Regions from separate parts of the Paenarthrobacter sp. NPDC089322 genome, predicted to be linked through region 1. Evidence: riboswitches for the same ligand, from Rfam matches in the RefSeq annotation. Region 1 holds a riboswitch; the other holds the start of a gene.

Region 1 (7,687 bases):
GCCGCCCAGGAGCTCAACCACCGCACCCAGCTGTGGTCCAAAGGTGTCCCGGACCTGGCCGGGCGCCGGGACGCCCTCAGCGACGACCTCGGAGCCTGTCATGAGGAACCGCACCAAGGGCTTGCCCAGGACATCCACTTCATCCAGGCCCGCCAGTGCTGCCAAGGCAATGTGGGCAGGGTTCAGCACCGTTCCGGCTTTGATGAGGACTTCACCTTCGGCGGCTTCCTCCGCTGCCTTGCGGATGTGCTGTCCGTTGCGCGGCTCGCCCGGCTTGGCTCCGCCACCGAGCGCCAGGACAGGAAGGCCGTCCTCGTCCGTGGTGATAATCCCGCTTTCGCTGCGTAACACCGCTTTGGCTCCCGGCGGAATGAGCCCTCCGGTGACGATAGGACTTGCTTGGTGGGGAGCGAGTCTCTGCCCGGGCTCGCTGAGGATCCACGGCCCGCTTCCATTGACCGCCCACCCGTCCATGGCAGACGACGCGTAGTGTGGCATGTCCTGGACGGCCAGGACGTCCGATGCCAGCGTCCTCCCCAAGGCGGCCTTGAGGAGGACAGGGCTCGCCGGAATGGGAGCAGCGACGTCAAACGCGCGCTGCCGGGCCTCGTGCCATGTGTGTGCCGCGTGGTGGCCCTGCCCGGGGGCCTCGGTCATTCCGCCTCGGTCCCCGGCTCCAAGTACTGCTTGGCGACCTGGCGGGCAAGGCCCAGGGCAGCACTCATGGCTGCGTCGTCGTTGGCCTGCCCGATTCCCCGGGCCATGCCCGCAGCGTAGCCGGCAATGAACGTTGTAAGGGGAGCGGCAGGACGAACCACGGAATGCGCAGCAACCCCCGCCACTGCGAGGACCTCGTTGATGTCCACTTCCACGCCCTCAAGCTCAAACGCCTGCAACAGTGTGCGGCACCATTCCTCGAGCGTCTCTTCCTGGCCCTTCATGTCCGCCTCCAGCTCGTTGTGTATGCCCAAAGCCGCGGCGTCATCCCACGTGTCCACATCATCCGTGGATCCGTTAGGGACGGTAACGCCCAGCAGGTTCAGCCTAGCAAGCAGCCGGAACACCGAAGAGTTCGTTAATCCGGCACCCTCCGAAGCTACGGCCACTTCCTTTTCCAAGGCACTCGTCCGATAGATCCCCAGCAGGGGTTGCTTCCTGTCGTCGGCAGACACGGCCATGGCGCCGTCCACGTGTGGATGCGCTTCCAACTGTTCCCACAGCGAGGGGATGCCACGGGAAGCATGGGGCATGTCGCACGCCAGGACAAGCGTCCACGGCGACGCGTCTCCACTCTTGCGCAGCGCCGCCAAGCCGGCAGCGATCGCCGCCGCAGGGCCGGCAAAAGCAGGTTCTTCACGCGCGGACAGAACACCGTGTGGCAAAGCGTGGCCGTCCGGGCCTACCACAACTACTGAAGAAGCACCCCGAACAGCCTGCAGTGTACGCGAAAGGAGGGTACCGCCGTCGTACTTCAAACCGGGCTTGGGCACGCCGCCGAGACGGGTGGCCCTGCCACCCGCCAGTATCACGGCGTTGAATTCCATCCGCCCAGACTACCGGGACGGACGGCGTTCAACAGAAATCGATCAGGCGGCGGATTCCGGCAACAGGAACGGGTCCCAGTCCGGCGCAGGTTTCTCGAGTTCTTTGATCTGCCACATGGTTCCAGTGGGCACGCCGGGCGTGAAACGAAGTTTCCAACCCATCTCGGCGAGGGTCTGGTCGCTCTTGGCGTTATTGCATTTCAAGCACGCCGCAACCAGGTTTTCCCAGGAATCCGCGCCGCCCCTGGACTTGGGGTGGACGTGGTCTATGGTGTGGGCTGTTTTACCGCAGTAGGCGCAGCGGTGGCCGTCGCGGCGGAGAACTCCGCGGCGGCTCACGGCAGTGATCCTGTTGTACCGCGGACGGATGTAGCGGTTGAGAAGAATCACGGAGGGTCGTCCGAGAATCTCCTGCGGCCCGACGACAGGCTCGTCGCCTTCGGCCACTACGCTAGCTTTTCCAGTCAGCACAAGGACCAGTGCCCGGCGGAAGGTCACAACCGCCAGCGGTTCATATCCAGCATTCAGAACGAGTGTGCGCATGCACGTACCTCTTCACGGCCGCACCCGTCAGGGGCACGAGGGCCGGCTGCCCTCTGCTTGTACGGGCTGTGGATCGACAAGATAAGGGTAAACACTTATATGCCATATCAACGAATTATTCTGTCGATTAGCTGGCAGTGTCCGCCAAAGTTCACGTGCGGGACACCTTGCAGGAAGGTGGCTGGCGGTGGGGCGCACCAAGCAAAGCTTTTAAAGGGGAACACCCCGCCGGCAAGAGCCTGCGGGGTGTTTCCTGGAGCTTGGGTTTAGCCGTTGACCCGGATGTATACGGGGCCGCCGCCAACGTTGGCGCTGAACAATGCCGTGGTGGATCCGTTCCATCCGCCATGCACTGCCATACCGTTGCCGACGTACACGGCGATGTGGGCAAGTCCGCCGTAGCCGCCGTTGGCGTAGTAGAGGAGGTCGCCGGGCTGGGCTTCGGCTGCACTGACGGTGCGGCCCAGCGAGAGGTAACCGGCCGGCCAGTCGTGGAAGTTGATACCGACGGCCGCCAGGGAGTTGGTTACCAACATGGTGCAATCCTGGGTCACACCCAATTGGGCGTAGGCCGCTGCGGCAATGGCTGCGCCCAAGCCGCTGGAAGCCGCCGGAGCTTTCGCCGAAGGTGCCTCGTTGGTGACAGCGAGTTTGGCGGTACCGGACTGCGTGGCAGCGGAGCCTGCCGTTGCAGCCGGGGCTTCAGCCTTGGCAGGCGCCTTCTCTTCCACGGGAGCCGGAGCCTCCACCGTGGTAACAACCGGGCTCTCGTAAGAGATCGCCACAGTGGAATCGGCAGCGATGGTGGCCTGGGAAACTGCCTGGACGTCGAGCGTGGACGTGGCCGTCGATTCACGCTGGACGTTGGTGTCCGCCGCGTTGGCAGCGACGCCGCTGGTCAGGACCAGGCCCGAGGCAGCGGCAATGACTGCAGCCTGGCGGCCAACGCCACCGGCGTTGTCGCTGACAGCTTTGGCGATCACGGCGAGGGAGCTGGTCTTGGGGGCCTCAGCGCGATGCCGTGCAACTTTGTTGGCACTGGTCATGATGACTCTCTTTTCGTGTCCGCGCACGGTTGGGGACGGCGCGGGTCATGGGCCGACCAGCACTTGGGGGGCATGCTGGCCTGCCCCGAACGGGATGTTTTCTAGCGGAGGGTGTAGAAGGAGGACGAGCCGGTGGATGCCACGGAATGAAGCAGCGTTCCCTGGCTCGGGTTCAGCGCGCTGATCATCATGCCGTTGCCGACGTAGATACCCACGTGGGCCCCGCCGTTCTGCATGACGAGGTCGCCGGGAGCGGGTGTGCTGGTGGGAGTCATAGCCGTCCAGGCGTTGACGCGGGGAATGCTGATGCCGGCCTGCGCGTAGACCCACTGGGTGAATCCGGAGCAGTCCCAGCCGTTGGGGGAAGTACCGCCCCAGACGTAGGGGTGGCCGATGCCGGTGTAGGCGATGGCGGCAAGACCGGACGCCGCTGCGCTGGAGGCAGAATCCTTGGTTTTGGACGACTGGGCAGTCACGGCGCCGTTCGCCTGGTTGGCCGCGCCCTGGGCGCCACCGGTCTGTGTGCGTTGGGAGGCACGCTGGACCTTGGGGGCTTCCTTGGTTACCACGACGGGACTCTCGAAGGAAACGCTTGCGGTGGGTTCCGCGGTAACGACTGCGGTGGCAACCAGCTGCTGGGCGCCGGAGGCTTCCGTCGTGGAAACATCGGTGTCAGCCGCTTGGGCCGGGAGTCCGACGCTGAGAACGAGTCCAGAGGCTGCAGCCAGAACGGCGGCTTGGCGGCCTACGGTGCCAGCATTGCTGTGAACGGCTTTGGAAAGCGAGTTCAGCGGGTTCGTACGAACCGTTTCGGCGCGATGGCGCGCAGGGGTAGTGCGTGATGACACGAAGGTAGCCTCTCCCAATGCCTACGAGGTGAGCTGTCGGATTCGGATGGGAGTCATCCGGCCACGCGGCTTCCAAGGAAACTTTGCGACTTAACCCCAAGGCCTTCCGAAGAAGGCCAGAAGTGGTTCCCCCGCCCCTGCCAGACGAATTATGCGAACGGACCTTGAGTGGTGGCAGAGCTAGGCAATCCACTCAAGTGCATCGGCCCCCTAAAAAGCCGATGCGCTTTAGACGGTACAACAGAAGTTTGCGAATGTCACATTCAGGTCACGGGGCGTGTCATCAATGCGAGAGGTGACCATCAAATTTGCTTAGAGCCAGCTCATGGGGTCCACGACTTCGCCGTTGACCTGTACCTCGAAGTGGAGGTGGCAACCCGTGGAAGCACCAGTAGTGCCGCTCAAGGCAACAGTGTCGCCACGGCTGACGGTCTGACCGACCTTGACGGTGAAGGAGGAAAGGTGGTTGTAGGTGGTTTCAAGCCCGTTGCCGTGGTCCACCACCACGCGGTTCCCTCCACCGTACTCATGCCATCCCGCGAAAGTGACCTTGCCGGCAGCGGCGGCGTGCACCGCGGTACCGCACTGGGCCACGAAGTCCTGGCCCCGGTGGAAGTCGCCGGCACCACCCGTGAGGGGGCTGATTCGATACCCGAAGGGTGAAGCCGTGCTGAGCGTGTCCAAGGGGCTGCCAAGGCTGCCCACGGACGAAGCACGCTGGATGCTTTCCGCGGACTGGGCGCTCAACAGCTGCTTGAGCTTGCCGTCGGGGTCGGCAGCGGTGGCTACGGCAGCGCGGCTGAAGTCGATTTTGGCTGATGCAGCTGCTGAAACTTCCGGCTGGCTGCCGCCGGGAACGGTCAAGGCTGCCTCAGTCTGACCGGATTCCGAGGTGGCCATGACGGGGCTCGTGGCCGGCAGGCCGACAGTCAAGGCAAGGCCGGTGGCAGCGAGCGCAACGCCGGCTTTCTGCCCGACGCCACTGGCTGCGGCGAAGTCGGCTACCTGGCGCATCGGGCTCTTACGGCGGCGCACCTGGCGCTGGGTGTCGCGGGGCCGGATCTCCGTTACGACGCGGGCTGGCCGCAGCTCAGCAGCGGGGCCGGACGCACGGCGGCGACCCCTGACGTTCTGCGATGTCAAACTCTGTCCTCTCTGGAAAGCCTGCGAAGTTAGCTGTCGGATTCGGATCAGAGAGTTCAAAGACCCGGCCCGCACGAAGCGCACACGGCACACAGGTATCCCGGGAAGGACTTGCGTTAGTAGGCACTTCTGCTGCGGACTTCACCCCAAGGCTGCTTCTTTAGGCAGCCGCTTGTGGTTCCCCCGCCTCTGCCAGTGGTGGATGACACACCTGATCTGCTGGCAGAGCTCGGCTCCAGATCAGGTAACGCTTTGGTATCAGCGCTAGTAGATAACTATAGGGGATTAAAGGCCGCAGTAATAAATTCGTTATCTACCAAAACGTCGGGTCCGCGAGGGGCCCTTATCATCATTTACCGAAAACCGCAGGTCACACGGAGGCCATCGGCTTGAAAGTGAGATCCGACACGCCGGCACCGCAAAGCCGCAGGACGCCCTTCCTTCGGGAAGAGCGTCCTGCGGTAAGGCTTGCGGGCTGGCTGTCAGCTGACGGCAACGAAGACGTGGGCTGCCACCTCGGGCGGGAGCTCCAGGGCTCCTTCGATGCCAGGTACGCGGACGGAGATGTACTCCCCCACGCGTTCCAGAGACACGGCCGCACCCGGGCGGATTCCGCCCTCGTCAAGCTGGGTAAGGAGCTCAGGCTCCACCTGAATGGGTTCGGCGAGGCGGCTCACAACAACGCGTGAATCAGCGGCGTAGCCGTCCATGGCGTGCAGGAGGTTGACGTCCGAGCGCGCGAAAGCCTGGTCGGCCAATCCACCGAGGGCTTCAAGGCCCGGGATGGGGTTCCCATAAGGAGACTCCGTAGGGTGTTCAAGCAACTCATAGAGCCTTCGCTCCACGCGCTCACTCATCACGTGCTCCCACCGGCAGGCTTCATCGTGGACATAAGCCCAGTCGAGTCCGATGACATCAGCCAGGAGCCTCTCGGCGAGGCGGTGCTTACGCATGACCTCTGTGGCACGCTTCCGGCCGACTTCCGTCAATTCGAGATGGCGGTCATTGGAAACCACCACCAGGCCGTCACGCTCCATGCGTCCGATGGTCTGCGAGACCGTGGGACCGGAGTGGCGCAGGCGCTCCGCGATGCGTGCGCGAAGAGCCACGATGTTCTCTTCCTCAAGCTCCAAAATGGTCCGAAGATACATCTCAGTGGTATCGATCAGATCCGTCATCCAGCTCAGCTCTCCTCGAACGCAGTTCTTGCGTAATCTCCACCGTACCGCGTTCGGGCCAAGGCGGATGGTGTGCAACCGTCGCCTCAAGAACGCCAATCCAAGCCTAGCTTATTTGGAATTACTCTTGATAATTTTTTCGCGCACAAGGCCCCCCCGCGCACAGCCCCTTCGTCCCACGTGGCGGACTATGACAGGTGCGGGTTACTGCCCGCGTGCCGTGTCAGGCAGAATTGGGGAGTCGAAGGGGCAGCCGTTGCCACCTGCCACGACCCCTCTCTAACCCATACCCATTGGAGCCACACGTGAGCGACAACAGCATCACCATTCCCGCCGACTTGCTGCCCAAGGACGGACGCTTCGGCGCAGGACCGTCCAAGGTCCGCCCGGAGCAGATCGAGGCACTCTCTGCCGCGTCCGCCACCATCCTGGGCACGTCCCATCGCCAGGCCCCGGTTAAGAACCTTGTGGGCTCGGTGCGCGAGGGACTCAGCAGGTTCTTCCGGGCACCCGAGGGCTACGAGGTAATCCTTGGCGTCGGTGGCTCCACCGCTTTCTGGGACGTGGCCGCGTTCGGCCTCGTCGAGGAGAAAGCCCAGCACCTCTCCTTCGGCGAGTTCGGCTCCAAGTTCGCTTCAGCCACCAATAAGGCACCGTTCCTGGCGGAGTCTTCCATCATCAAGTCCGAGCCGGGCACCCGCCCCGCCCCCAAGGCCGAGGCCGGAGTGGATGTTTACGCGTGGCCGCAAAACGAGACGTCAACGGGTGTGGCTGCCCCTGTCAAGCGCGTCCCCGGCGCTGACGAAGGTTCACTGGTCTTGGTGGACGCCACCTCCGCGGCGGGCGGACTGGACGTTGACGTTGCCGAGTCGGATGTCTACTACTTCGCGCCGCAGAAGAATTTCGCTTCCGACGGCGGACTGTGGCTTGGCCTCTTCTCCCCCGCCGCGTTGGAGCGCGCCGCCCGGATCAAGGCAAGCGGCCGTTGGATCCCGGACTTCCTGGACCTCCAGACCGCCATTGACAACTCGAAGCTGAACCAGACCTACAACACGCCTTCGTTGTCCACGCTGGTCACCCTGGACGCCCAGGTGCAGTGGCTCAACAACAACGGAGGCCTGGACTTCGCCAGCAAGCGCACTGCGGACTCCGCAAGCCGCGTCTACTCCTGGGCAGAGGCGTCCGAGTACGCCACCCCGTTCGTGACCAACGCGGAAGAGCGTTCCAACGTCATAGCCACCATCGACTTCGACGAGTCCATTGACGCTTCGGCTATCGCCAAAGTCCTGCGGGCCAACGGCGTGGTGGACACCGAGCCGTACCGCAAGCTGGGACGAAACCAGCTGCGCATCGCAACGTTCGTGGCCATCGAGCCGGATGATGTC
Region 2 (7,687 bases), on a different contig from region 1:
TGCGGACTAACCCTTGGCCACACTTTCAGGAGTCGCAAGGACCACCAAACGGAGTTGGCTCAAGCCCTCCACCTGGCACCTGCGGACACGCCTCGTCCTGGTGGCCATGGCCTTGCTGGTGGCCATTTGCAGTGCCATTGGAGTAGTCAGTTACGCCGCCATGGACATGGTTTTCAACAGGCGGCTTGACCGTCAGTTGGCACAGGCGTCGGACCGCGCCGCATCCTTCGGCAGGCCGCCGTCGAGCTTTCCCTCGTCACCGTCCGGAAGGCCGGATCCATTGGAAGCCCGGGGCCAAGCCGCGGGGACGCTCAATGCGCGCATGAACGGTTCCGCCGTCAGCAGTTCGGGGCTCATCGATGCCAAGGGCAACCGTGTCTCCCTCTCGGAGGAGGACCAGCAGGTGCTCCTTGCGCTTCCTAAAGGCACGGGCCCTGTGGACCGCTCGCTCTCCAACGGCGACTACCGCCTCGTAGCAGTCGAAACCGCTTACGGGGACGTGATTGTCACGGGACTGCCGCTCGCGGACAAACAAAGCGCCGAAGCTTCCCTCGTGTGGACCATGGTGATCGTTTCGCTCGGAGGCCTTGTGCTGATCGGCCTCGCAGGTACCGTAATCATCCGCAGGACCATGCGGCCCCTGGAGCAGCTCTCCGAAGTGGCCACCAAGGTTTCGCGGCTCCCCCTCGACGCCGGTGAGGTGGCACTGGCGGTGCGCGTACCGCCGTCGGCCTCCCACCCCGGAACCGAGGTGGGCAGCGTTGGCCATGCCCTGAACCAGATGCTCAATAACGTTGCCAGTGCCCTGGAGGCCCGCCAGGAAAGTGAGACCAAAGTGCGGCAATTCGTAGCGGATGCATCCCACGAACTTCGGACACCGCTCACCGCCATCCGGGGCTACACCGAACTCCTGCGCATGACAGAGAACTTTACGGAGGATGGCCGAAAGTCGCTGGCGCGCGTGCAGAGCCAGTCCGAGCGCATGACCACGCTCGTGGAGGACCTCTTGTTGCTGGCGAGGCTGGACGAAGGCCAGCCGCTGAAGGTTACGGACGTAGACCTGACCCAACTCGTCATAGAAACCGTCAGCGACGAGAAAGTCATGGCCCCGGACCACATATGGAAGCTCCAACTACCAGACGAGCCCATCATCGTGCGCGGCGACGCGACCCAACTACACCAGGTGCTGGCGAACTTGCTGTCAAATGCCAGGAAACACACAGATCCAGGGACGACAGTGGTTACCGGCGTGACGCTCTCGGCTGACGGCAACGCTGTGGTCACCGTGATGGACAATGGGCCGGGAATTCCTGTCGATTTCCAAAGGCGCATTTTCTCCCGGTTTGCCCGGGCCGACGCTGCCAGATCGGGCTCGGAAGGAACCTCCGGCTTGGGCTTGTCCATTGTTGAATCCATCGTGCAAGCCCACGGCGGCAGCGTCGAAGTCACGTCCAGGCCGGGGCGCACGGAGTTCACTCTTCGACTTCCCACAGTGGCCACCGAATACGTGTAACGAAACGAGCAAGGCGACGCACCGTCGTCGTGATCTCTGTTACCCAAATGTGACTTAAGCCGAATCGTCCTGTACCGTCGAAAGGGTGGGTCGCCCCAACCTGGCCCGCACCCGGGATGCGCCGAGCTCTGCCACTTCCCGGAGTTCCGTTCTCATTCGAGGCAGAGACGGGGGACCCAGAGTCTCCGGGCCCAGGCATTTTCCTGGCCCTTGGGGTGAAGCCGCTGCTACGCGCGCGGCCGGATGACCTCATCCGAACCCGACAGCTAACTCCGCAGGCGCTGAGAGGTAATCACACATGTCTGAATTTAACGATCAGACGCGCCCTTCCGCGCGTCACCGTGACGAACACACCGCTCCCCTGACCAAGTCGCAGTCCGTCCTGAAGGACGCCGCCCGCCGCGGAAAGACGGGTCAGCGTATGTCCGTCGTGGCCGGTGTGGTCGCCGCCGCACTGGGTGTTGCGTCACTGGGTACGGCCGCCAACGCCGCATTCAACCTCCCGGAAATGAGCCAGGCTGCCGAGACCCAGGCGAACGCCCAGCTCAGCAACAAGTCGGCTGATATCTCTGCCTCCATGGATGCTGCTGCGGCCAAGGGTGCCGCGGAACGGGCCGCCGCCGATCAGGCAGCCGCCGCTCTGGCCGCCGCCGAAAAGGCTGCCGCTGAGAAGGCAGCCGCTGAAAAGGCTGCTGCAGAACAGGCCGCCGCAGCAGAGAAGGCAGCCGCTGAAGCCGCCGCCAAGCAAGCCGCCGACGCCGCTGCTGCCGCCGCCGCTGAAAAAGCCGCGGCAGCTGCCGCTGCCCCCAAGGCAATTGACGATCCCGCTGCTGCCAAGGCCTACGCCTTGAGCATCCTCGGCGACTACGGCTGGGGTGCCAGCGAAATGGTCGCCTTGACCACGCTCTGGGAAAAGGAATCGAACTGGCGCACCACGGCCACCAACCCGTCAAGCGGAGCCTACGGCATCGTCCAGTCGCTGCCCGCGAGCAAGATGGCAACGGCTGGCTCCGACTGGCAGACGAACTACCAGACGCAGATCAAGTGGGGCCTGAACTACATCAAGGAACGCTACGGCTCCCCCTCGGCAGCCCTCGCCTTCCACCTGGCCAACAACTGGTACTAAGCAACTGGTACCAAGCCGATCCAGGCTTGAATTCCGTGCCGGTTCCGCCGTTCGCACCAGTGTTACTGATGCGAACGGTGCGAACCGGCGCGGTTTTCGCGTTGATTGACGTAAACCGGTTTAAGGCTCCGCCTCCGCGGCGTGCCTAACCGCCGCAATTGACGCTGCAACATCTCCGGCGTCCGTTGACCAGTTGCTCACGGAGATCCTCAGGATGTCGCGGCCATGCCAGGCAGATCCCGACATCCATACCGTTCCCTCGGCCATGAGGCGCTGAGTGACCCGCCGGGTGCGGTCGTCGCTGCCGAAGCTGACCGAAACCTGGGTGAACACGACGTCATTGAGGACTTCCACTCCAGGGATCGCCGCCAGGCCCTCGGCCAACGCGCGGGCATTTGCAGCCAGCCTGTCGACCATGGCGATGACGCCGGATGTGCCCAATGATCGGAGTGCAGCCCACACGGGGATGCCGCGTGCTCGACGTGAAAGCTCCGGCACCTTTTCATGCGGATCTCCGGGGCCGTGGTCGTCCGCCGGGAGATAGCTGGCGTGGACTCCGAAACCGCGGCGCATCACGTCCGGTCGCGACACGATGGCCAGCCCCGAGTCGTAAGGGACGTTGAGCGTTTTGTGTGCATCGGTTGCCCAGGAATCCGCCGTGTCCAAACCAACCAAGTGCTTTCCCAGCTCAGGACTAACGGCAGCCCACAAACCAAAAGCGCCATCGACGTGCACCCAGGCGCCCCGCTCGTGAGCCAACTCCGTGGCCCGACCTACGGGATCGAACGCGCCCGAGTGAATGTTGCCGGCCTGCAAACACACCAAGGCGGGTCCCGGCTGGGCGTCCATCGCCGCTGCCAGCGCCTCCGGGATGATACGGCCTTGTGCGTCGACATCCACAGGGGTGCAGTTGCCCAGGCCCAGATACCGAACCACGAGGTCGATGACTTCGTGGCGTTCCCGGCCAACGAACACCGTGACCCGCGGTCCCCCGGCGAGGCCCAAGGTATTGAGGTCCCACCCGGCTTGTTCCAGCACATACTGGCGTCCCGCGGCCAAACCCACAAAGTTGGCCATCGTCGCGCCGGTGGTGAAGCCAACGTCGGACTTCCCGGGCAGATGCAGTAGCTCCAGGAGCCATTTCGCGGCGGACTCTTCGATCGCGGCAGCAGACGGTGTCGCGAAGCGCAGCCCTGTGTTTTGGTCCCAGGCACTCACGAGCCAGTCAGCAGCCATGGCAGCCGGGAGCGTCCCGCCGATCACCCAACCGAAGAACCTGCCGGATTGCATCGCCATGAGGCCGGGTTCGGCTACAGCTGCGAGCTCGTCAATGACGTCCGCGGGATCCGTGGGGCCGGCCTGCAACGGGCTGTTGAGCTTGGCGGCGACTTGGTCGGCATCCATATTCGGGCGGACTGAACGTGTGGGCACCGATGCGAGCCAATCCGAAGCGTGCGCCATGGCCCGCTCCAATGCAGCACCGTATGCCTCCGGCAACGCAGACATGCGCACAGCCTACTCCCGGCGTTCCGGGAGGACCAGATGCTTACCCGACCCGGGCGGTACTAGAGCGTCAGCGTGATCAGGTGCCCGCCGTCGTCGTCCTTGACCGCGGTGACTGTCACAGCTGAGTAGTCCGGAATCCTCCACATACCCGGCTCGAGTTCGCCCCCGGCGTCGCCAACCACCACGGTGCGCATCCCGGCCGCGCGGGCAGCAGCGATGCCCGCGGGCGCGTCTTCGAAAACCACGACGTCGGCCGGTTCCGCGCCGAGCAAAGCAGCAGCTTTGAGGTATCCCTCCGGATGGGGCTTGCCGCGCGTGACTGCCTCTGCGGTGACCGTCGTCGCCGGCATAGTGAGTCCGGCAGCCCGCATGCGGATATCGGCAAGGATTCGGTCCGCGGACGTGACGAGCGCGATCGCGTCCGCAGGCAGGGCCTCAAGCAATGCTTCCGCTCCCGGCAGTGCGATGACGCCGTCCGTGCGTGCCCGCTCCATCTCGCCTAGTTCGGCAGTCAAAGACTCGATGTCCGCGCCTGCCGGAGCGTATCGTCGCACCGTATCTCCGGCTTGGACGCCGTGGGAAGTACGAAGGATCTCGTTGTAGTCCAAGCCATAGCGCTCGGCGAACTCAAGCCACACCTGCTCGACGATTGCCGTGGAATCCACCAGGGTTCCGTCCATGTCGAACAGGACGGCGCGGACGGCCAGGGTCGGCGCGGGTTGATTCGATGCGGGTTCTGTGGGACCGGGTGCGGCAGGATGGCTCATGGTTCCATCCTGCCGCACTCCCTTGGCCTGCCGGGAAAGGGTGACCCGGCCCTGGCGGGCCGTTCGGACGGGCGGGTCAGCCGTTCGGCCGGCCGGGGATGTATTGCACGGCCCACCTGTTTCCGTCGGGATCCGCGAAGTAGACGAAGTGACCCCAATCCTGGACGTCCACGTCGCTGACCTCGACACCGTTGGCCTTGAGTTGCTCGTGCGCCTTGTTGATGTCGCTGACCACCATCTGGAGGGCAGGCGCGGAACCGGGAGGGGCGTCGGTCAACCCTTCGCCGATGCAGATGGAGCACGCTGAGCCCGGCGGGGTCAGCTGCACGAAACGGATGCCCTCGCTGGGGCGCTCATCGAAATCGGGGTTGAAACCAACCTTGTTGACGTAGAAGTCCTTCGCGCGATCGACGTCGGACACAGGGACAAACACCAGTTCAAGTTTCCAGTCCATGCGCCACAGGCTAACGGGGCCCGCTGGAAAGCGGTAGGGGTCGATCGCTATCGGATAGCGGACGCTACCCCGCCACCCCGTACAGCCGGTCTCCAGCGTCACCAAGGCCAGGCACGATGTATGACTTCTCGTTGAGCTTCTCGTCGATCGAGGCGAGCACAACCTTCACGTTGGCGTCCGCGAGTTCTTCCTCGAGTTTGGACAGGCCCTCGGGGGCAGCCAGCAGGCAGATACAGGTGACATCGGAAGCGCCGCGCTTGAACAGGAACTTGATGGCCTCACGCAGGGTGCCGCCGGTGGCGAGCATGGGGTCGAGCACGAAGATCTGCCGGCCCGTAAGGTCCTCGGGCAGTCGCTCGGCATACGTGATGATGTCCAGCGTTTCTTCGTCGCGGGCCATCCCAAGGAAACCGACTTCGGCCGTGGGGACCAGCTTGGTCATGCCCTCGAGCATGCCGAGACCGGCTCGCAGGATGGGGACCACCAATGGAGTCGGCTTGGTGAACGCCGTGCCTCTGGTCTTGGTGACGGGGGTTTCAATCTCGACTGGCTGCGTCTTGACCTCACGCGTGGCTTCGTAGGCCAGCAGGGTGACGAGTTCTTCGGTGAGCTGCCGGAAGACCGGTGAAGGGGTGTTCTTGTCCCGCAGTACGGTGAGCTTGTGAGCGACCAGCGGGTGGTCCACGACGAGTGTGCGCATGCGTCCAAAACTATCATTGAGACATGAGCGCCACCGAGCCGTATCACGCAGAACACATGGCCTGGATGGGCCTTGCCCTGGACCAGGCCCGGCTCGCATTGGAAACGGACGACGTGCCGATCGGCGCCGTCGTCCTGGGTCCCGACGGCGGCGTGCTGGGTTCCGGTCGCAACGAACGGGAAGCGCACGGGGACCCTACCGCGCACGCGGAAATAGTCGCCATTCGCCAGGCGGCCGCGGCCCTGCAACGGCACGCATTGGAACTGGGTGAGGGCGGTGACGGGTGGCGGCTGGAGGACTGCACGCTGGTTGTCACCCTTGAACCGTGCGCCATGTGCGCCGGGGCTATTGTCCTGGCCCGGATTCCGCGCGTCGTGTTTGGCGCGTGGGACGAGAAAGCCGGGGCTGTCGGCTCCGTGTTCGATATCCTCCGCGAGCGCCGCCTCAACCACTGGGTGGAGGTCTACGCCGGAGTCCGCGAGCACGAGTGCTCGGCGCTGCTGAAGGACTTCTTCGCCTCACATCGGGTACCGGCAGCGGAGCATCGCTCGCCGGCGTAACTCACCTTGGAGTAAGCCATGTCAGTCACTTTCAACCACACCATCGTCTACGCAACTGACAAGCACCGTTCCGCAGAATTCCTTGCCCGGATCTTCGGGCTTCCCGCACCCCGGCCCATGTGGTCCTTCGTGACGGTTGCATTGGAGAACGGCGTCACCTTGGACTTCCTCGAAGCCGAGGGGAAAGTGGTGCCCCAGCACTACGCCTTCCTGGTCAGCGAGCAGGAATTCGACCAGATCTTCCTCAGGATCACCGCCGAGCACATCCCTTACTGGGCCGATCCTGCCCGGTCGCGGGCACAGCAGATCAATCATAATGACGGCGGCCGCGGCATGTACTTCTGCGATCCGGACGGGCATTTCCTGGAAGCGATCACGCGGCCTTACGGTTCCACGTGAGTTATCCCGCTGCAGCTGCTATCGCCGTCAGGACCGTGGCCGCGGTGGTTTCCCAGCCGGGGAGCTGATCGCGGGCCTTCCGGGCGGCTGCACGCCAGCTTTTGCGCAGCGAAGGGTCTGACAGCCACATCCTGAGGGTGTTGCTGAGGGCGTCGTCGGGGTCCCAAACCGCGCCCGCGCCAGCGGTGCCGAGGGCTTCCACCGCACCCGTCCCCTGCCGCACAATGACGGGAACGCCGTGCGCCAACGACTCCGTGACCACCATTCCAAACGCCTCGGATCGGGACACCAGGATGCTGAGGTCCGCTGCGCTCCACTGCTGCTCCAAGGTGTTCCCTGCCAGCTCGCCGGTCAGGGTGATGCGGCGATGGAGGCCATGATGCTCGACGGCGGCCCTCACCTTGGCGGCGTACGCGGGGTCGGCGTGTTCGGTACCAATGAGGGCTGCGGTCCAAGGTAGCTCCCGGAGTTCAGCCAAGGCATTCACCAGCAGTTCCTGGTCCTTGTTGGGCAGCAGGGCGGCAACGACAACAAGGTGTGGCGGCTCTGAACCGACCGCTGCCTCCACCTGGTCAACTCCGGGCCGGGCTACCACGATGTTCCGTGTGCCGTGCTGCTTCGCCAGCCTGGATGCGGCGTGCTCACTGGGACAGATGACTCCC

What was found. A riboswitch is a leader RNA that binds a small molecule or an ion and turns the genes downstream of it on or off. The one in region 1 is predicted to bind cyclic di-AMP.
Region 2: linked by a shared signal. The riboswitch ahead of AB0N65_RS00135 (hypothetical protein) and the one ahead of AB0N65_RS06065 (M23 family metallopeptidase) in region 1 are both predicted to bind cyclic di-AMP.

The regions. Positions count from the first base shown of each region.
Region 1 is NZ_JBFBGW010000004.1:79,564-87,250, reverse strand. It holds gene AB0N65_RS06090 (molybdopterin molybdotransferase MoeA) at 1-657, opposite strand, end outside; gene AB0N65_RS06085 (NTP transferase domain-containing protein) at 654-1,544, opposite strand; gene AB0N65_RS06080 (HNH endonuclease) at 1,587-2,087, opposite strand; gene AB0N65_RS06075 (NlpC/P60 family protein) at 2,354-3,133, opposite strand; gene AB0N65_RS06070 (C40 family peptidase) at 3,235-3,981, opposite strand; cyclic di-AMP (ydaO/yuaA leader) riboswitch at 3,986-4,154, opposite strand; gene AB0N65_RS06065 (M23 family metallopeptidase) at 4,294-5,124, opposite strand; cyclic di-AMP (ydaO/yuaA leader) riboswitch at 5,128-5,369, opposite strand; gene AB0N65_RS06060 (metal-dependent transcriptional regulator) at 5,607-6,302, opposite strand; gene serC (phosphoserine transaminase) at 6,608-7,687, shown strand, end outside.
Region 2 is NZ_JBFBGW010000001.1:26,148-33,834, forward strand. It holds gene AB0N65_RS00125 (response regulator transcription factor) at 1-10, shown strand, start outside; gene AB0N65_RS00130 (HAMP domain-containing sensor histidine kinase) at 14-1,513, shown strand; cyclic di-AMP (ydaO/yuaA leader) riboswitch at 1,623-1,808, shown strand; gene AB0N65_RS00135 (hypothetical protein) at 1,812-2,639, shown strand; gene AB0N65_RS00140 (aminotransferase class V-fold PLP-dependent enzyme) at 2,760-4,145, opposite strand; gene AB0N65_RS00145 (HAD-IA family hydrolase) at 4,205-4,912, opposite strand; gene AB0N65_RS00150 (VOC family protein) at 4,989-5,366, opposite strand; gene upp (uracil phosphoribosyltransferase) at 5,431-6,066, opposite strand; gene tadA (tRNA adenosine(34) deaminase TadA) at 6,090-6,626, shown strand; gene AB0N65_RS00165 (VOC family protein) at 6,645-7,025, shown strand; gene AB0N65_RS00170 (glycosyltransferase family 4 protein) at 7,027-7,687, opposite strand, start outside.